3 regions of the Sediminibacillus dalangtanensis genome follow, and region 3 is predicted to be linked to each of the others. Evidence: predicted binding sites of a transcription regulator. Region 3 holds the regulator's gene; each other region holds the start of a gene.
The links. Region 3 encodes CtsR, which represses protease genes until heat stress. Its sites were predicted from a motif close to ATGGTCAATAAAGGTCAAACA; they were not measured.
Positions count from the first base shown of each region.

Region 1 (7,069 bases), 560 kb from region 3:
GATCTGTACCTGAAACATCCACGTCATAGGTGTTCCCATCTGTCCGGATCACAATATCCCCGACCTTGGCAGTCGAGTAAATGGTGGCGCCGGCAAGCTGCAGGTAATCAACTACCCTGTCGACAGGATGCCCGAATTCATTGTTCTTACTGTAAGACAAAATCGCGGTTTCCGGCCGTACTTCCCGGATAAAATCAAACGAGGTACTGGTTCCACTTCCATGATGTGCCACCTTCAATATTTCTGCTTGCAGCTGTTTCACGTCCAGAATATTTTGTTCCTGGATTGTCTCCACGTCAGCCATCAGCAAAAAGTCTACACGGCCGTACCTTAAAGAAAGAGCAATCGACGACTGATTATTTGTTTTGAAGGCATTTTGTGTATTCAAAACACGGATTGTGAGCTGCGGATCGATGACAATATTCTCTTCCCCCACTGCAACCGTCACTGGTATTTTTTTCTTTTTGATTTGCTGTAAATAGTGAAAATAGGTAGAGGTGGTATAGAGCTTGCCGCTGTCGATCAAATGCTTGACGTCAAATTCATCCAAAACTTCGACGAGTCCGCCGATATGATCGATATCCGGGTGAGTCGCTACAACCAGGTCCAGCTTGTTGATTCCTCTTTCCTTAAGATATTCAGTCACTTTTTCCGCTGCAGACGGCGGTCCTCCATCCACCAGCATTTTTCGTCCGTTCGGTGCTTCTATCAGAATGCTGTCGCCCTGTCCGACATCGATGAAATGCACCTGCAGCTCGTTTTCTGCATGGCGGCCGGCTGCAGTAATAGGGAGGATTATCGCAATCAAACATACCATAACAAAAGCAGCAATCAGCCTTGCCACATAAAAAACCTCCGTCAACGTGATGGTTAACCTTATAATTAGAAAGAACCCGTGGTTTTATGCGGTGGGAAGCCGACTGGAGCAGGAAAAACCAAAAAGAAAACATTCGCTTTGATTGCAGCAGCAGTATTCATTTCGCTTGAAAGCTTCCTGAATGTTTCAGCATAGGGAATAACCGTCTTTGTAAAACAAATGCTTTTTGAATATGTAAAAAAGCCGGCCCCTATCAGGGACCAGCCACATTTCTTGCTTATGCGTTTACTACATTGATTTCATTTTCCACAAGTTCGACGTTTATCGACTTGATATCTTCTTCATCCAATACGAGGTCGGTGATACCATCCTCGACTTTTTCTTGGATGACACGGCGGAGCGGTCTTGCACCGAAGCGAGGGTCATATCCTTTGTCAGCAAGGTATCTTTTCGCATCGTCGGAAATCGTAATGGTCAATCCTTCTTCTTTCAACGTTTCTTCCAATTCGGCAATCATCAAATCGACAATCTGAATTAAGTCGGATTCTTGTAATTCATTGAATGGAATGATTGCGTCGAACCGGTTCAAGAATTCTGGCTTGAAGTATTCGCTGAGATTTTCCAGGGTTGAAACTGCTTCATTTGTTGTGTTGGTGAATCCAACTGAAATTTGCTTGTCGCCGGTTCCCGCATTACTTGTCATAATGATGACTGTTTCTTTAAAGCTCACCCTGCGGCCATGGCTGTCGGTTAGATGACCATCTTCCATGATTTGCAGGAACATGTTTTGGACGTCCGGATGAGCTTTTTCAATCTCATCCAGCAAAATCAAGCTGTACGGATTGCGGCGCACACGTTCTGTCAGTTGTCCGGCTTCCTCATGGCCGACATAACCTGGAGGGGAACCGATGATTTTAGACACAGAATGTTTCTCCATGTACTCACTCATATCAAGACGGATCAACGATTCTTTTGTACCGAAAAGCTCTTCTGCCAGCGCCTTGGTCAATTCTGTTTTACCAACACCAGTCGGGCCGACAAACAGGAAGGAACCGATTGGACGATGTTTTGATTTCAAGCCGGCGCGGCTGCGTCGTACAGCTTTGGCCACTTTTTGCACCGCAACATCTTGTCCAATTACTTTTTCGGAAAGATTTTTTGCCAAATACTTCATTTTTTGCTGCTCGTCGGATTGGATTTTCCGAACCGGAATACCGGTTTTTTCTTCTACAAGCAACTGAATATCTTCTACTGTCACTTCGGCAGCAGGTGCCTCTGTTGCTTCTTCCAGTTGTTTTTCCAGCTTGATTTCCTGGTGTCTCAAGTTGGCAGCACGTTCATAGTCCTCTTTTTCTGCCGCTTGCATTTTTTCCTCATGAAGCTCATCCAGGCGTTTTTGGATGGCATCCTTATCGGATTGGGAATTGGCAAGATTCAAACGCGCTCCCGCCTCATCCATCAAGTCGATCGCTTTATCCGGCAGGAATCTGTCCTGTAGGTAACGCTGTGACAACGTTACCGCACCGCGGATGGCTTCGTCTGTATAGCTTACTTGATGGTAGTTTTCATAACGCTCTTGCAGCCCTTGCAGGATTTGCACTGCTTCTTCGACGCTTGGCTCTTTCACAATAATTGGTTGGAAACGGCGTTCCAGCGCTGCGTCCTTCTCAATTTTGCGGTACTCTTTCAACGTCGTTGCACCGACTAATTGCAGTTCCCCTCTAGCCAAAGCGGGCTTTAAGATGTTGCCGGCATCCATTTGGGAGCTTTCAGCTGTACCTGCGCCGACTAGTTGATGTACTTCATCGACAAACAGGATGACGTTTTTTCTGTTTTGCAGTTCGGATACAAGCTGTTTCATACGCTCTTCGAACTGGCCTCTGATGCCTGTGTTGGCTACCAGAGAGGCTACGTCCAGCAGATAAATTTCTTTGTTCATCAGTTTAGCAGGAACGTCGCCTTCAGCGATCTTCAAGGCAAGGCCTTCTGCAATCGCCGTTTTCCCTACACCAGGTTCCCCGATAAGAACCGGATTGTTTTTGTTCCTTCTATTTAATGTCTCAATCACACGTTTCACTTCATTTTGACGTCCGATAACCGGATCAATCAAACCTGCTTTCGCAGCATGTGAGAGGTTTCTGCCAAGCTCGTCCAGCAAACCGCCGCCTTTTCCGCCGTTGGCTTGCTGTTGTTGCGCCTGACCGCCTCCTTGCTGGAATCCTTCAAACGGAGAAGCTCCCCCGCCAAAGAATTGGTTGAAGTCCATACCGCCTTGGTTGAAAAAGCCGGATGGATTTTTTGCACTATTTTTTATTTCTTGAAAGCACGTTTCGCATAAGTTCAATTGTTGTGTTTGATTATTAAAACGAAGGTTTACATTAATGGTTGCTTCACGAACACCGCAATTTTGGCATTGCATATTCGCTTTCCCTCCTTCAGATATATAAGGTAAGTAGTTTGGTCTTTGACTTTGACTATCTTTGACCTTACTTTTATTATAGTTTGACTTTCTTTGACTTTCAACCCCTACATTAGAATTTTTATAAATAAATTTAGAATTGGCTGTATTAGCCTGTCTGAGGTTGAGAAGGATAAACCCTTGCTTTCATCCTATTACCCGCTATTTTATTCCTTTAATCAAAAATGGTCAAATTTATTGTTTGTTCTCAATTACCAATAGGCAGAGGATTTTGTTAAACATTGTGTAGATGAACAACTGGATGATAACAAGGCTATCAATATTTTCCGCATGATTAATAGGTGATAAACTATGAATGAAAACAACCGAGAGGGCAATAAAGTAGTAGATGTCGGAGGTATTATGGAAATATATCACTTTAAAAAAGAGACAGGTAAGAAAATCACAAAATTCGACTCTGATTTTGTGATTTCACGAATTACGCAGACAAAGAAAGCAGCTCATATTGCTTGTATGCACTTAGATGGTAATGGAATAATTGGTTATCATCAAGCTGTTGTCCCTCAGCTACTATTAATTGTAAACGGAGAAGGTTGGGTTAGAGGCGAAACGGATGAGTATTTCAAAATTCATTGTGGCGAAGCGGTATTTTGGGATAAAGATGAATGGCACGAAACGAAAACAAGTACAGGTTTAACTGCAATCGTTATAGAAAGCGAAGAACTAACCACTTCATCTTTGACAACTTTAGAGAGATGATGCGTATTAAACAAATAGGAGTATTAATTAAAAGGAGGAAGAGGAACTCCAATAATCTACATTATCGTCTATCATAGCTTTCGATTAAGAAAAGCCATTCCGCTTCCGGAATGGCTTAGTAAATGTAAGAAAAATATTTCTTTATATAAATGCGCATTTGCAATCAGGATTGTAGTTACCTGAACAGCTATTCATGAACCGATTCATTGACGGACGAGCTTTCTTCCGCTTCTGTGTTCGGCAATTCTTGCTGAAGCGGACCGATCACCTTGAAGGGAATCATAATCAAAATAGAAGCCAGCAGTACAACCCATCCAAGTTCGCGTAAGATTTTCAATCTGTTCTCCTCCTATTAGAATAGCTCTTCATTTATCCCAAGCATAACACATCCTACTAGATTCGCAAATACCCCTTTATCACTCTAAAGCGTTGGGGGACAGTCCCTGGTTCTGAGAACAAGGGACTGTCCCCGCCTATTAGTTAGTGGTTGCTTTTTCTTTTTGGCGCAGTTCGATTCTTCTTATTTTACCTGAAGAGGTTTTCGGCAGCTCCTCGATAAACTCTATTTTTCTAGGATACTTGTAAGGAGCGGTCCACTTTTTGGCAAAGTCCTGCAATTCCTTGACAAGGCCTTCCTTATTTTTATCTACATTCGGCTGAAGGACAATAAATGCCTTGACCACATTACCTCTGTCCGGGTCGGGACTGGCTACGACGGCACATTCCTTGACCGCTTTATGTTTGACCAAAGCGTCTTCCACCTCGAACGGCCCGATTGTGTAACCAGAGCTAATGATGATGTCATCACTTCGCCCTTCGAACCAGTAATAGCCGTCCTCATCCTTTGATGCCTGGTCGCCGGTGACATAATAGTTACCTCGCAGCGATTTTTTGGTACGTTCCGGATCTTTATAATATTCCTTGAACAAGGCAGGCGTATCAAGCGGTATGGCAATATCCCCGACCTTGCCAACTGCCACCGGGTTTCCATCTTCGTCGATCAATTCGACTTCATTACCTGGGGTGGGCTTGCCCATTGATCCGGGTTTTACCTCCATACCTTTCATGAATCCGAGCAGCAGGGTGTTTTCAGTTTGCCCGTAACCATCACGCACCGTGATATCGAAGTACTTCCGGAATGTATCGATTACTTCGCGGTTCAAAGGCTCTCCTGCCGATACGGCACTGTGCAGCTTGGTTAACGAGTAACTGTCCAAATTATCCAGCTTGGCCATCAACCGATATTCCGTCGGAGTACAGCAAAGAACATTTACTTCATGCTTTTCTAATAGAGACAAGTACTTCTTCGCCTCGAATTTTCCATTATAAACCAGTCCGGTGGCACCGGAACCGAGTACAGACAAAAGTGGGCTCCACACCCATTTTTGCCAGCCTGGAGCAGCTGTCGCCCAAACTACGTCTCCGTCTTCGATTGCCAGCCAGTTATTCGCTGCCGTTTTCAGATGGGCAAAACCCCAGCCATGTGTATGGACAACCCCCTTTGGATTGCCGGTCGTTCCAGACGTGTATGGAAGAAAGGCGATATCGTCCCTGGTCGTCGAAGCCATTTCCAGTTGATCTGACGCCTTTTCTTTCAGTTGGTCAAGGTGATGCCATCCTTCCACTTCACCGCCGACCGAAAACTTGATTAATTCATCATATTCTTTAATTCCTGTGAATTGTTCAACAAATGGATGATAGCTGATGATACCAGCAACTTCTCCATGTGTGACCCGGTACTGTAAGTCCTTCGTGCGCAGCATCTCTGAACTAGGAATGATAATAACACCGGTTTTAAGAGCAGCCATGTAAATTTGGTACGACTCGATCAACCGGGGCATCATGACTAATACCTTGTCCCCTTTTTTGAGACCATTGGATAAAAACACATTTCCGATCTTGTTAACGTTAACCAGCAGCTCTTGATAGGTGATTTCCTGTTGGTTTCCCTCATTATCTTCATAAATCAACGCCTTCCGTTCCGGACCGCTGGCATACTTCTCTACTTCCATTGCAATGTTGTAATTTTCCGGAGCAATCAGCTCTTTTTTATCCATCCGTTCATCCCTCATTTCTTTTTAGTATCAGGTATTAATTTCTAGTCATTATATCAATTACTAATGTCTATGAAAAGTAAGAAAACTTATGAAAACTTTATGGAAGCGCTATCAATAATATGATAAAATTTGGTTCCAGCTTTTACAAGGGGGGAATGATGCGGGAAAAAGTGTGGGGGGTAGGTCGTTTTGTAGGTCTTTGGTAAGAAAATAAACTTTTGTAGATTAGCAAGTTTTAACAAAAGTAAATCGGTGAATACTTTAGCAAAGTCAGTCAAGTTTTCAGTAAGACGGAATTCCCCTTCAGGACCGGCCAGGCTGCTAAACTTGATTGGAAAAAAATTAAGATTGGTGCGTGATGATCATGAGGTTTCGTCTGCTTCTTCTCCTGTTGCTGTCCGTCGTTTTAACTGCCTGCGCTTCCACAAATTCAGAAGAAAAATCATCAGGGAATGAAGGGATTCACAATCAGGCATACCCTGATGTGGAACAAATCCTGAAAAAAGACGAGAATGCCGATGTGTTCCAATGGAAAAAACGGATATATAAAACCAACTTGAAGTCGCTCGAATCCATGGATGTGACCAAAGAGAAACAAATCGGAACCATTGAATCCACTTATTCAGAGGGAGATGAATTCACCGATAACATGGCGACCAAACTCCCTGCCGGCACCGCCATTTATGCTACCGATAAAGAAAACATACTGATCGCCGAACACAACGGAGAAACCAAACGCTACCTCGCCATGATTGAAGACTAATAATACAAGGGACAGTCCCCGCTATCAAACGGAACTGTCCCTTTTTACATTTCGAGACCAGTACCAGCCAAACCGGACAGGATCAGAGTCGGGGGTCAGTCCCTCCTGCTGCGTGGTGTCAGTCCTTTCTCCGTATTGGGGACTGACCCCGATGGGGGTAAAATCCTGGTTTAATGGGGTTTTCGGCAATTCGGTCGAGGCTAAACTGGGTTTTAGGGACTGACCCTACCGCGGGGCGGGGACTGTCCCCGGAT
Region 1 covers NZ_CP046956.1:537,317-544,385, reverse strand. The annotation lists gene ERJ70_RS02855 (ComEC/Rec2 family competence protein) at 1-844, opposite strand, end outside; gene ERJ70_RS02850 (ATP-dependent Clp protease ATP-binding subunit) at 1,095-3,236, opposite strand; gene ERJ70_RS02845 (cupin) at 3,639-3,995, shown strand; gene ERJ70_RS02840 (hypothetical protein) at 4,183-4,332, opposite strand; gene mbcS (acyl-CoA synthetase MbcS) at 4,472-6,052, opposite strand; gene ERJ70_RS02830 (hypothetical protein) at 6,411-6,815, shown strand.
Region 1: the regulator CtsR is predicted to act here: its motif matches at 3,317-3,337, upstream of ERJ70_RS02850 (ATP-dependent Clp protease ATP-binding subunit).

Region 2 (7,069 bases), 1.3 Mb from region 3:
ACCCGGTTGTCCAAAGTTCCATTCTCATTATCGCTGTTATTTTTGTTCTGGTTAATCTGATCACCGATGTATTGTACAAATATTTTGATCCGAGGATCAGCTACGATTAAGAAAGGATGTGAATGTTAAGATGGCAGCAATACCACAAACTTCTCCGACACCACCGGAAGTGCCAGAGCCGAAAACAACGGCGACACCCAAGTCCTCCAGTCTGTGGCTCGATGCTTTTAGCAGATTGATAAGAAGCAAGACTTCCTTTATCGGCCTGCTTATCATTTTGCTTTTGCTCGTCGTGGCAGCAATGGCACCCGTCGTGGCTACCCACGACCCGACAGATCAGCAATTGCTTGACCGCTACCTCGCTCCTTCTGGCGATCACTGGCTCGGTACAGATGAGTTGGGGAGAGATATTTACAGCCGGATTGTATATGGCACGCGGATTTCCATTCAAATCGGGTTGATTGCCGTCGGGATATCTGCAGTAATCGGGATTTTGCTCGGCGGCATCGCCGGATATTTCGGCCGCTGGGTCGACCAGGTCATCATGCGCGTGATCGACATCCTGATGGCGTTTCCGAGCATCCTGCTGGCCATCGCATTAGTCGCCGTGCTAGGGGCCAGCTTAACAAATGCGATGATTGCCATCGGCATCGTCGGCGTCCCACAGTTCGCACGAATCGTCCGTTCCACCGTTTTATCCGTGAAAGAAACGGAATACATTGAAGCAGCGAGAGCGATCGGAGCTAAAAACAACCGGATTCTGTTCCAGCATGTTTTGCCGAATTGTCTCGCACCAATCATCGTCCAGGCCACGCTCAGCATTGGGACAGCCATTCTTGATGCTGCCGGTCTTAGTTTTCTTGGCCTGGGGGCGCAACCTCCTTCACCGGAATGGGGCGCAATGCTCAGTGATGGGAGAGCTGCATTACAGACTGCCCCTTGGGTGGTCGCCTTCCCTGGATTGGCCATTTTCCTGGTCGTTTTAGGATTCAACTTATTCGGCGACGGTTTGCGTGACGCATTGGATCCACGACTTAAGCAATAAGCGTTCTAAGACAAGTATCTTGGATGGCTAAATTGGATGTCCATCGAGTCTGGAAATCGTGTAAACTAAAGGTAAAGCCGGGACTGGCTTTACCTTGTTTTGTTGGAAACTGGAGGTACAGACATGAAAAAATCAAGCGCTGTCATCGGTTGTTTCGTCGTCGGTTTCCTGCTGGCTGCCTCTCCCTTCGGTGGCCAGGATGCAACGAACGCTATCAACTCGTATCCGAATTTACCAGCACCGATCGGCGAAGAAAGCGTTTTGCTCACTTCCGCCGGGCAAGCGCCAGAAAATTTGTTGTTGGCCAAAATCGCGGAGGATTTACATCTTGAAGGAGACTACCGGCCACGTGCTTTGGCATCGGACCTTTACGATTATCGTACGCTCGTCATCATCGTCGGCAGTAGTCCATATGGGCTGCAATACCGAAACAGGACATTTACAGAGGAAATGGAAAGGACCAAGCAATTGCTTAATGAAGCGGAATTAAGGGGATTACCGGTCATCATTCTGCATGTGGCCGAAACCAAACGACAGGATAAACAGACCGTAGAGTTGATAAAAGCAACTGCTCCGCATGCTGACTATTTTCTAGGTTTGAAATCAATCAGCAGCTCATCAGAAATCATCGAGTTGATGGATGCCGCCAATGTTCCTGTTACCCTTGTAAAGGATTTAGAAGACCTGCACACACCTTTGAATTCGGCATTTCGCTAACGGAGAGGAAAGGGGAAATATGGCAGAATACAAGAATAATACCATTCCTGGGCTGATTGGAATTTTTTTATTAACCTATGGGTTGTTTTTCCCTAGTTTGTCGGCTGAATGGGTTTCCTTCATCATCGACAGGCTGCAGGAAAGCATGAACATCATGGATAGCGGGCAACTGCTGATAGCCTCGTTCGCCTACATATCCAGAAATGGTTTTCTTTATTTTTTGATTTACTTCAGCACCTTGCTGATTGTCAGTGCCTTAGCCAAGAATACAAACAGTACTGCTTTTTCGTTGTGTTATATTGCTGCCACCATAACAGCTGTCTTCTTTATCAATCAGTTTCATGGAGAATCGTCCTCCTACGCACCGCATTTTTTATCATTGGGTCTTCTCTTGGCTTTAAACACCTATATTACCGGACAAAGATATTATTATTTAACGTTTGCCGTCATTTTATTTTTTTTGATCACCGCAATGCAATGTTTAAACCTGATTCCTGTGCTTTCCAAATGGAGCTTCGGGGCAGATGATTTGGCGGTCAGTTTGAAAACCGCCGATAGTTTTATCACCGAGGATCAATTATTTACAGCGCTTTATTTTGTTCTGTTCGCCATCTTTTTTCTCATTGCCGTTATCTTCGCGCTGCTGGTCCATTTATTCAACATGCAGATCACCACCCTGAAAAGGTTCCAAGTACAAGAAAAAGAACTCAAGGAAACCCGTTTCGCCCTAACAGAATCAAAGGTGTACGAGGAAATCCATTCACTTGTCCATGACTTAAAAACTCCATTGGTATCCGTACGGGGATTAATTTCCCTAATCGAAATGAAATATGAAAAATCGGAAGATAAAAAGCTAAAGGATTATTTAACACGGGTCGATCATTCGATTGAAAAGATGAATGAAATGATTTCGGAAATTCTCTATGAGAATACAAAAAAAGAGATCCATATAGATGAATTTCTTCGTTATGTAATCAGTCATTTAGCGCTGGACGATCAAAAAATCCGTCTCGAAATGGAAGTGCAGGAAAACCTGCCCTGTATCCATGTCAATAAAATCCGTTTTGCCAGGGCTATTGCCAATCTACTGGAAAATGCAATCATTTCTTTTGAAGGAAAAGCAGGATTTATCCAAATCGATGTCAAACAAGTGAATGATACAATTCGTTTTCAAATCAGAGACAATGGCCCAGGGATCAAGGAGGAGCTTATGCAGGAAATATGGAAGGAAGGCTTTAGCACGAAAGACTCGTCAGGAATCGGCTTATCCTTTGTGAAGCGGGTGGTCGAAAATCACCACGGCTCCATTTTCGTTTCAAGTACCCCCGGCAGTCATACACAAATGGATATTTACCTGCCGGTGTCTTCCGGGCAAGGAGGGGCCCATGATGATATTGATTATCGATGATAACGAAGATATTCGTTTTACCATCAAAGAAATTTGTTCCTTTGGCGAATGGGAGACATGTGAGGCTTCTACCGGAAAATCCGGCGTGGAGCTTTTTCAAAAAATGGAACCCTCCCTTGTGCTGATCGATTACCATATGCCGGATTGGGACGGATTGAAAACAACAAAAGCCATCCGTGAATTGGATGATTCCGTTCCGATCATCATCTTGACGGTCGATGAGCGCCATGAAATTGCCGACCAATTTCTCCAGGCAGGCGCCACGGATTTTGCTTTGAAGCCGATAAAAGCCCCTGACTTACTATCGCGCATTCGACTCAACTTGAAGATTGGCAAGTTGACGGCGGGACAAAAAAATGTTTTTGTAGAAAAAGGCATCAAAGCCGAAACATTGCGGACAATCAAGCATTTTCTTTACCAGCAGGAACGGCCGTTGACGATTTCAGAAATACAAGCCAGTTTGCCGGTTGCCTATCAAACGGTCCACCGTTATTTGAATTATCTGGCCGAGCGTGGGGAAATTACAGTCTTATCCGAATATGGCAGCAAGGGAAGGCCAAAAAACAAATACAAAATAACGTAAACAGCCGTCTTGTTAAGTTTATTTATCAGAAATCAGGGAACGATGGTTATAGACCAAAATTCTTACTGTGAACGGCGATGCATTCGGTTTTTTCAACCGGCAAAAAAGGTCGAACACTTCTTACATATGCAAAGTGTTTTTTGTTTGACCTTTATTGACCTATTAGAGTAAGATGAAATTAGTCATTCATCATAAGGATGAAAGAACTAAAAAAGGAGGAACTATCCAATGAATTTAATACCTACAGTAATTGAGCAAACAAACCGTGGAGAACGTGCATATGATATTTATTCCCGTCTGTTAAAAGACCGCATTATCATGCTGGGAAGCGGAATCGACGACAATGTTTCCAATACCATCGTCGCACAGCTGCTTTTCCTTGCTGCTGAAGATCCGGATAAAGATATTTCGCTTTATATCAATTCGCCAGGTGGTTCAATCACGGCCGGCATGGCAATTTATGATACCATGCAGTTCATCAAACCGAATGTTTCTACCATCTGTATCGGAATGGCAGCTTCTATGGGCGCCTTCCTTCTGGCAGCCGGTGAACCTGGCAAGCGTTATGCGCTTCCTAACAGTGAGGTCATGATCCATCAGCCGCTTGGTGGTACGCAAGGCCAGGCAGCAGATATCGAAATCCATGCCAGAAGAATTATTGAGATGCGCAGTAAGCTGAACCACATTCTTTCTGAGCGTACCGGTCAACCATTAGAAGTGATTGAGCGTGATACCGACCGTGATAACTTCATGGAAGCTTCCAAGGCTGTTGAATACGGTCTGATTGACAAAGTAATGGAAAAAAAGCCTGAGTAAATAAGAAAACAATTAGCCTGGGTCAAAAACATAATACCCAAAGAAAGAACCGGACGATAATTCGAAATCCTAAGGATTCGAAATCGTCCGGTTTTTCTGTTTAAACGAGTGTTTTCGTGAAAATGCAAGCTGCGCAGTAACTGTAAGTGGAAGTGCCATTGCCTATTCAAACTCAACGCTTTGGTAGCATACTTCGCTTTCCGCGGGCACGGCTTCAGCTAACTTGGTAAAGAAAAGCCCTTTACCAAGTGGATCTTCAGCTCGCGCTTTTCCCGCTGGAGTTTACGTATGCTACCTGCGCTAAGAAGCATGCTGATTATCGTAAGTGCAGAAACCTTTTCCCTGGAATCCCAACAAAACATCTTAAAAAAGCTTGTCAGGAAGCATGTACTTCTCTTCATAAAAAAGTTGAGTGTTCCGTCTTTTCTCGGTTCTCTTGGACTTTCTGCTTGTTTTCCTAGCTATGTATTTGATCAGACATTGCTTGTAGTACCAAGTGAATCAAGAAAAAACGTCTAATACTCGTTTATAAACAGGAAGCTGTTCTAGCTGCGGAAGTACCCGGAGACTCCTGCGGGAGGAAAGGCATCGGTGAGATCCCGCAGAGCGTCAGCTCGAGGAAGCTCACCAGCCGCCCGCGGAAAGCGCAGGGTATTTCCGCAGCGCCAAACTCCAACTCAATATATAAGAAGTCAGAAAGGCGCATTCAAAACGTCGGGGTTTCCAACAAAACGATAAAACAGGAAAAGCAACAAAGTCTGCGAAAAGAACCTTTTCCTATTTGTTGCAAATATATTTAACAATGATTTTACTTTCTATCTTCTTGTTAAGAAGGCGAATGCTTCGCTTGCCGCAGCAGGAGATAACATAACAAGTTGAGTTTGAGGTCCTCCTTCACTATGCTTCCACTGCGTTAACAATAGAATGCCAATTTTGAAGTTTCTTTCTTCTGTTCCCACCAAGGTGATAGCTTGAGAAGTTTTAAAATGGCAGGCTGCCTTATAACCGAGACAGCCTGCTAAACGTTATTCCGTATGAACGACACGGGTACTTGCAAATAGATCGTGTACCCCTTGTTTTTGATTCGTGAATGCGACAACTGCATAGAGCACAGGAGTAAAAAACAGTACTCTATGAATAAATCTTCCGACTACCTCACGAAACAACAGATCACCCCAGGTCAACGAACGATCATCTTCCCGTATCACCCGAAGGCCCAACAACATCTTTCCGAGGGTCTGTCCAAAGAACTTGGTCATCAAAAGAAAATACACATAAAAAACAATCGAGCCCAGTATCCCGGTCACCGTCCAGAAGCCAACATCGAGTTGCTGTCCCCCATTGATAAAGTGAAAAGGACTAAGCAAGATGCCGTTGATACTAAATACAACGAGCAAGTCCGTTATGTATGCCCAAAACCTCATCCAAAATCCTGCATAACGTCTATTCAACATGGCTTGTGTTGAGTGTTCAACCGGTTGTATGTTTTGATCTTGATTGCTCATCTACAGCACCCCCTACCTTGAATACAGATACATGGCCCGCGGAGCGTCTGACTCCCTGATCAATTCTTGAAGGCCAGCCAATTTCATATCTGAACCGAAGAAATTTTTTGCAGTCATTCCTAGCAGCTGGTCAAAATGAAAGCCGGTTTTATACTGAACGACTTGTGCTTCTCCCAATTCATTATCCTCTTCCATCATCGCTATCGTGTCATCCAGCGTGCCAAGCCCATCAATCAACTGGTTATCCAAGGCTTGCTTGCCAGTGTACACTCTGCCATCTCCCAGCTCACGGACCGTTGCTTCTTCCATTCCGCGGCCATCGACAATGACTTGGACAAATTCATCATACAGCTCATCGACCATCGTCTGGAGAATAGCTTCCTCATCTTCCGTCATCGGTCGGGAACCGGACATAATGTCCTTATATTTTCCACTTTTTATCGTGTTAAAGTCTATTCCGTATTCTTCTGCCAGTTCAGCATAATTGATGCTTTCCATAATCACACCAATCGAGCCTGTCAACGTCGCCGCATTGGCGATAATTTTGTCGGCGGGAGCTGATACGTAATAGCCGCCTGAAGCAGCCGTATTGCCCATTGATACATAGACAGGCTTATCGGTATTTTCCTGGATTTCTACAATCTTGTCATGAATTTCGGCACTCTCGACTACCCCACCACCAGGAGTGTTCACGCGGAGGATAATGCCATCAATGCTTTTGTCCTCTCCTGCCTTTTCAAGCATCCGCAAAAAGTTTTGGTGGTTATACCCTGAGTTATTTAGCAGCGAGCCAGAGCCGGTATCTTGAATCACTCCTTCTAAAGATAGTACAGCGATCTTATTGCCGCTTGTCCCCTTTTCGATTACCGTTTCATTAAATAATTCATCCTGCTGGCCAAAGACATTCTCAAAGTTCGTCGATGCCAGACTGGTTGCAAACTGTACGCCAATCGAAATTAAAAACAAACCTGCCGCTATAAGCAGCGCCAGCCAAC
Region 2 covers NZ_CP046956.1:2,822,325-2,829,393, forward strand. The annotation lists gene ERJ70_RS14165 (ABC transporter permease) at 1-110, shown strand, start outside; gene nikC (nickel transporter permease) at 131-1,045, shown strand; gene ERJ70_RS14175 (DUF6305 family protein) at 1,169-1,762, shown strand; gene ERJ70_RS14180 (sensor histidine kinase) at 1,782-3,170, shown strand; gene ERJ70_RS14185 (response regulator) at 3,148-3,753, shown strand; gene clpP (ATP-dependent Clp endopeptidase proteolytic subunit ClpP) at 3,982-4,569, shown strand; gene ERJ70_RS14195 (hypothetical protein) at 4,858-5,088, shown strand; gene ERJ70_RS14200 (RDD family protein) at 5,595-6,074, opposite strand; gene sppA (signal peptide peptidase SppA) at 6,087-7,069, opposite strand, start outside.
Region 2: the regulator CtsR is predicted to act here: its motif matches at 3,895-3,915, upstream of clpP (ATP-dependent Clp endopeptidase proteolytic subunit ClpP).

Region 3 (7,069 bases):
TGGGTGACGGCGTGCCTTTTGTAGAATGAACCGGCGAGTTACGATCTCCTGCAAGGTTAAGTCGGATAGACGGAGCCGCAGCGAAAGCGAGTCTGAACAGGGCGAATAGAGTAGGGGGTCGTAGACCCGAAACCGTGTGATCTACCCATGTCCAGGGTGAAGGTCAGGTAACACTGACTGGAGGCCCGAACCCACGCGTGTTGAAAAACGCGGGGATGAGGTGTGGGTAGGGGTGAAATGCCAATCGAACACGGAGATAGCTGGTTCTCTCCGAAATAGCTTTAGGGCTAGCCTCAAGAGTTGAGTACTGGAGGTAGAGCACTGATTGGACTAGGGGCCCTCATCGGGTTACCGAATTCAGTCAAACTCCGAATGCCAGCCACTCGATCTTGGGAGTCAGACTATGGGTGATAAGGTTCATAGTCGAAAGGGAAACAGCCCAGACCGCCAGCTAAGGTCCCAAAGTATACGTTAAGTGGAAAAGGATGTGGAGTTGCTTAGACAACCAGGATGTTGGCTTAGAAGCAGCCATCATTTAAAGAGTGCGTAATAGCTCACTGGTCGAGTGACTCTGCGCCGAAAATATACCGGGGCTAAACGTATCACCGAAGCTGCGGATTGTTCTTGCGAACAATGGTAGGAGAGCGTTCTAAGTGCAGCGAAGTCAGACCGTGAGGACTGGTGGAGCGCTTAGAAGTGAGAATGCCGGTATGAGTAGCGAAAAAAGAGTGAGAATCTCTTTCACCGAAAGCCTAAGGTTTCCTGAGGAAGGCTCGTCCGCTCAGGGTTAGTCGGGACCTAAGCCGAGGCCGAAAGGCGTAGGCGATGGACAACAGGTGGATATTCCTGTACCACCTCCTTTCCGTTTGAACGACGGGGGGACGCAGAAGGATAAGGAAAGCGCACTGCTGGTCATGTGCGCCCAAGCAGTAAGAGAGTCGGATAGGCAAATCCGTCCGGCAATCTCAAGCTGTGATGGGGAGGGAAATAAAGTACCGAAGTTCCTGATTTCACACTGCCAAGAAAAGCCTCTAGTGAGGAAAGAGGTGCCCGTACCGCAAACCGACACAGGTAGGCGAGGAGAGAATCCTAAGGTGATCGGGAGAACTCTCGTTAAGGAACTCGGCAAAATGACCCCGTAACTTCGGGAGAAGGGGTGCTTCTTTTGCGAGAAGCCGCAGTGAATAGGCCCAAGCGACTGTTTAGCAAAAACACAGGTCTCTGCGAAGCCGTAAGGCGAAGTATAGGGGCTGACACCTGCCCGGTGCTGGAAGGTTAAGGGGACGCGTTAGCCGCAAGGCGAAGCGTTGAACCGAAGCCCCAGTAAACGGCGGCCGTAACTATAACGGTCCTAAGGTAGCGAAATTCCTTGTCGGGTAAGTTCCGACCCGCACGAAAGGTGCAACGACTTGGGCACTGTCTCAACGAGAGACCCGGTGAAATTATACTATGCGTGAAGATGCGCATTACCCGCGACAGGACGGAAAGACCCCGTGGAGCTTTACTGTAGCCTGATATTGAATGTTGGTACAGCTTGTACAGGATAGGTGGGAGCCTTAGAAACCGGAGCGCTAGCTTCGGTGGAGGCGCCGGTGGGATACCACCCTGGCTGTACGGACCTTCTAACCCAGGACCGTGATCCGGTCCGGAGACAGTGTCAGGTGGGCAGTTTGACTGGGGCGGTCGCCTCCCAAAGAGTAACGGAGGCGCCCAAAGGTTCCCTCAGAATGGTTGGAAATCATTCGCAGAGTGTAAAGGCAGAAGGGAGCTTGACTGCGAGACCTACAAGTCGAGCAGGGACGAAAGTCGGGCTTAGTGATCCGGCGGTGCCGTATGGAAGGGCCGTCGCTCAACGGATAAAAGCTACCCCGGGGATAACAGGCTTATCTCCCCCAAGAGTCCACATCGACGGGGAGGTTTGGCACCTCGATGTCGGCTCATCGCATCCTGGGGCTGTAGTCGGTCCCAAGGGTTGGGCTGTTCGCCCATTAAAGCGGTACGCGAGCTGGGTTCAGAACGTCGTGAGACAGTTCGGTCCCTATCCGTCGTGGGCGTTGGAAGTTTGAGAGGAGCTGTCCTTAGTACGAGAGGACCGGGATGGACACACCGCTGGTGTACCAGTTGTTCCGCCAGGAGCATAGCTGGGTAGCTACGTGTGGAAGGGATAAGTGCTGAAAGCATCTAAGCATGAAGCCCACCTCTAGATGAGACTTCCCATCATTTTAAATGAGTAAGATCCCTCAGAGACGATGAGGTTGATAGGTCCGAGGTGGAAGCGTGGTGACACGTGCAGCTGACGGATACTAATCGATCGAGGACTTAACTTAAAACAAAAAGTGAAGGCGACTGGTCAACAGCGTATGGATAGATCAGCCAGATGGTAGTACGCCGCTTTGAGCGTACGAAAAGCTGGATGAACTATACACTAGCTGTTAGGAGCCGTAACTGGATTAAAACAAAAAGCGTCGCGGGCTTGGTCAGATGCGACACGCATAAGCCAGTCACCGAAAAGCCCTGCTTTATGGGCTTGTAGGGGAATGACTTATGACGCGAGCATCTAGCCCGCAGAGCTGGATTCAAACGTGTGAAGTTCGTTGATGTCTTCCTTCTTATCTAGTTTTGAAGGTACACTTTCTAAAGTTGTACACAAAGGAAGTTCTGTTAAAACCGTTCACGTCCTGTGAACAACACAGAACGACCTGCATCCTGCAGGTCTGGTGGCAATAGCGGAGAGGCCACACCTGTTCCCATGCCGAACACAGTAGTTAAGCTCTCCAGCGCCCATGGTAGTTGGGGCTTTGCCCCTGCGAGAGTAGGACGCCGCCAGGCAAACAAAGACATCCTTGAATGAGTCAGTCTCGTTCAAGGATGTCTTTTTGTGTTATATAAATCGGCCTGCTTTTCGGAAGGAAAAACGAAGAAAAAGTTTTAAAAAGAGTCGTTAGAATTTAAAATAGAAACAATCATTCCCATTCATCGTTCCTACATAAGATAAAAGAAAGCCCGATTTCAATTAGCCAGTAAAGGGTATTTAGTTCATTAGAAGAAGGGGGAAGTATAGTGCAATTATCTAGTTTAATTCATGAAGATTTTACTTTAATGATAATCCGTTTATTTGTAGCCCTGCTGCTGTCCGGCCTCATCGGATTTGAAAGAGAGTGGAATAACCATGCCGCAGGCTTTAGAACCCATATATTAGTGGGGGTAGGGTCCTGCTTGATGATGCTTTTATCCATATATGGGTTTGAAACATTTATGGAGAAGTATGATAATGTTCGATTTGACCCTGCACGTATCCCCTCTTACGTGATTAGCGGAATAGGATTTTTGGGTGCCGGGACGATTATGGTTCATGGAATTAATATCCGAGGTTTAACAACAGCAGCATCCATTTGGGCGGTTGCTGGTCTTGGCCTTGTAGTAGGTGCGGGGATGTATAGCCTGGCTGCAGTAGCTACGTTAATTATTTTGCTTAGCTTAGTATTTCTGCAACAGGTGGAGAGAATATTTTTAAAAAAACGGGCAAATCTTCATTTTGAATTGATTGTCGAGGAAGGGTTGAAAATTGAAAGCCTGCTTCGTATTTTTGAAAGATATCAATCAAAAATTGAAAAAATGGAAGTAGAAAGAGCAGAGGATGATGCAAGAAGTCTGTTTATCGAACTAGAAAATAAAACACAAATTGATAAGTATCAATTGATCGAAGAAATGTCTTCCCTCGAACATTTAAAAAGGGTAAAGGAAATTTGAAGGGATTATTCATTCATAAGAAGAATTCATATAAAACAAGAACAAAAAATCAAATTACGGAAGTTTATTCATTCTTTTTAAGGAAAAGATATTTACTGAACTTTTTTATTTGCATCCCAGGAAAAGATGAGTATAATAAAAGTAAAGTCAAAGATAGTCAAAGTCAAAGCTGAGGAGGGGAGGGCAAATGAGTAACATATCTGATGTAATTGAGCGTTACTTAAAAGAGATTCTGCGTGAGAATAATAAAAATGCGGTTGAAATTAAAAGAAGTGAAATAGCGAACCAATTCCAGTGTGTGCCTTCTCAGATAAATTATGTGATTAAAACCCGCTTTACTGTGGAAAGGGGCTATATAGTCGAAAGTAAACGTGGAGGCGGAGGCTATATTCGCATCATTAGAATTGAAAATGAAGATAAAGCAAAATTGATCGATGATATTATTAAAATGATTCAACCTGCGGTAACACAGCAGGCTGCTGTGGATATATTGGAGCGAATGCTGGAGGAAGAGTTGATTACCAAACGTGAGGCAAAGATGATGGCAAGTGCCATCGATCGCAGCACTCTTGCCTTTCAACTGCCGGTTCGTGATGAGGTGCGGTCCCGCATAATGACCGCAATGCTTGCAACTCTAAAATATTAGGCAGAAGGGGGAGTTGGCATGGAGTGCCAAGAATGCCATGAACGTCCAGCTACCTTGCATTTTTCAAAAATTGTCAATGGTAATAAAACAGAAATCCATGTATGTGAATATTGTGCGAAAGAAAAAGGGTATATGGGATATGAAGACGAAGCATACTCTTTGCATAATTTATTGTCCGGTTTGTTTAATTTTGATGCTGGATCAGGTTTTAGTGAACAGCATACGAGCAGTGTACCTTCTGAAAAGGGGCTCACTTGTCCGAAATGCGGCATGACCTATCAGGAGTTTGCCAGAATAGGTAAGTTTGGTTGCGCACATTGTTATCAAACCTTTTCTGATCGGCTCAATCCGGTGTTTCGCCGTGTTCACAGTGGGAACACAACCCATCATGGAAAAATACCTTCCAGAATTGGAAGTGGTATTCAACAGAAACGGAAGTTAAGCGAGTACCGTGAACAACTGAAGCAGTTAATTGCCAACGAAGAGTTTGAAAGCGCTGCTGAGGTGAGAGATAAAATTAAACAATTGGAAAAAGACCTTAACCGTGACGGGGAAGGTGAGGAAGAATGAGCTTACAGCAATTTATGAATGAAGCAATCAGTCCATGGATGAAGGAAGAAGGCCCGGATAGTGACATTGTGATGAGTAGTCGTATTCGCCTGGCAAGAAACTTTGAACAAGTTCCTTTCCCGATCATTGCCGATTCGGCTGATTTGGAAAAAGTGCTTTTGTTTTTCCAGAAGGAATATGAGCATCAATCTTTTTCCAACTATAATGACCTGGCGCTCGTTAAAATGCGTGACTTGAAGCCGATTGAGAAAAAAGTTTTAGTTGAAAAACACCTAATCAGCCCTCATTTGGCAGAGAACGATGAAGAGGCTGCCGCCTTGATATCGAGCAATGAGCAAGTATCGGTAATGGTGAATGAAGAAGATCACATCCGGATTCAATTGTATTTTCCGGGTTTTCAACTGGAAAAAGCACTTGAACAGGCATTTACCTTTGATGATTGGCTGGAAGAAAGAATCAATTATGCGTTTGATGAAAAGCGTGGTTACTTGACGAGCTGTCCGACAAATGTAGGAACCGGGATGCGTGCTTCTGTCATGATGCATTTACCGGCCCTGGCTCTTACTCAAAAAATCAATCGGATGATTCCGGCAATTAGCCAGTTGGGCTTGGTAGTTAGAGGTATATATGGCGAAGGAAGCGAAGCTATCGGGAACATTTTTCAAATTTCTAATCAGATTACCCTGGGAAAATCGGAACAGGACATCGTCCAGGACTTGCGGAGTGTCGTCAATCAACTGATCGATCAGGAACGCAAAGCTAGGCAGTTACTGGTAGAACAATCAGAGTTACAGCTTGAAGACAGGATTTTCCGTTCCTATGGCATCCTTCAGCATAGTCGGATCATTGAATCGAAAGAGGCTGCGAAATGCTTGTCAGATGTGCAGCTAGGTATCGATGTTGGTTATATAAATGATATCTCGAAAAGCATTCTCAACGAGTTAATGATCCTGTCCCAGCCCGGATTTTTACAGCATTATGCAAAAAGAATGCTGTCAGCAAAAGAAAGAGATGTGCTTAGGGCTTCATTGATCAGAGAGCGGTTTAAACTGGAAATTTAACTAATGTAAGGAGGAAGACCTGATATGATGTTTGGTCGATTTACCGAAAGAGCACAAAAAGTTTTGGCCTTATCCCAGGAAGAAGCGGTCAGGTTAGGGCATAACAATATTGGAACAGAACATATTCTATTAGGATTGGTAAGAGAAGGGGAAGGTATTGCTGCCAAAGCATTAAGCTCTCTCGGACTTGAAACGGAAAAAATCCAGGAAGAAGTAGAACAATTAATTGGACGCGGACAAAAAGTGTCACAGACGATTCATTATACGCCGCGTGCAAAGAAAGTCATTGAACTCTCGATGGATGAAGCTCGAAAGCTGGGGCACTCATACGTAGGAACGGAACATATTCTATTGGGCCTTATCCGAGAAGGGGAAGGTGTCGCTGCAAGGGTTTTAAACAATCTTGGAGTCAGTCTGAACAAGGCAAGACAACAAGTATTGCAATTGTTGGGCAGCAATGAATCGGCGGCTGGCCAGCACGGCCGTAATGGTTCTCAATCAACTGCCGCCAATACACCGACCTTAGATTCACTGGCAAGGGACTTAACTTCGATTGCCAAGGACGGAAACGTAGATCCGGTTATCGGACGTGGAAAAGAGATTGAACGTGTCATTCAGGTGTTAAGCCGTCGAACCAAAAACAATCCTGTATTGATAGGGGAGCCTGGAGTCGGTAAAACAGCTGTGGCTGAGGGGCTTGCCCAAAAAATTGTGAATAACGACGTGCCGGAAATTTTGCGTGATAAACGAGTCATGACTTTGGATATGGGTACGGTTGTAGCTGGTACCAAATACCGCGGTGAATTCGAAGATCGTTTAAAGAAAGTAATGGAGGAAATACGCCAGGCCGGAAATATTATATTATTCATCGATGAACTTCATACGCTAATTGGAGCTGGCGGTGCAGAAGGCGCCATAGACGCTTCCAATATTCTGAAACCGTCTCTTGCCCGTGGAGAACTGCAATGTATCGGAGCAACAACCCTGGATGAATATCGTAAGTATATTGAGAAGGATGCAGCACTGGAACGACGTTTCCAAC
Region 3 covers NZ_CP046956.1:4,073,617-4,080,685, forward strand. The annotation lists rRNA gene ERJ70_RS19795 (23S ribosomal RNA) at 1-2,327, shown strand, start outside; rRNA gene rrf (5S ribosomal RNA) at 2,714-2,829, shown strand; gene ERJ70_RS19805 (MgtC/SapB family protein) at 3,100-3,750, shown strand; gene ERJ70_RS19810 (CtsR family transcriptional regulator) at 3,938-4,396, shown strand; gene mcsA (protein-arginine kinase activator protein McsA) at 4,415-4,966, shown strand; gene mcsB (protein-arginine kinase McsB) at 4,963-6,027, shown strand; gene clpC (ATP-dependent protease ATP-binding subunit ClpC) at 6,052-7,069, shown strand, end outside.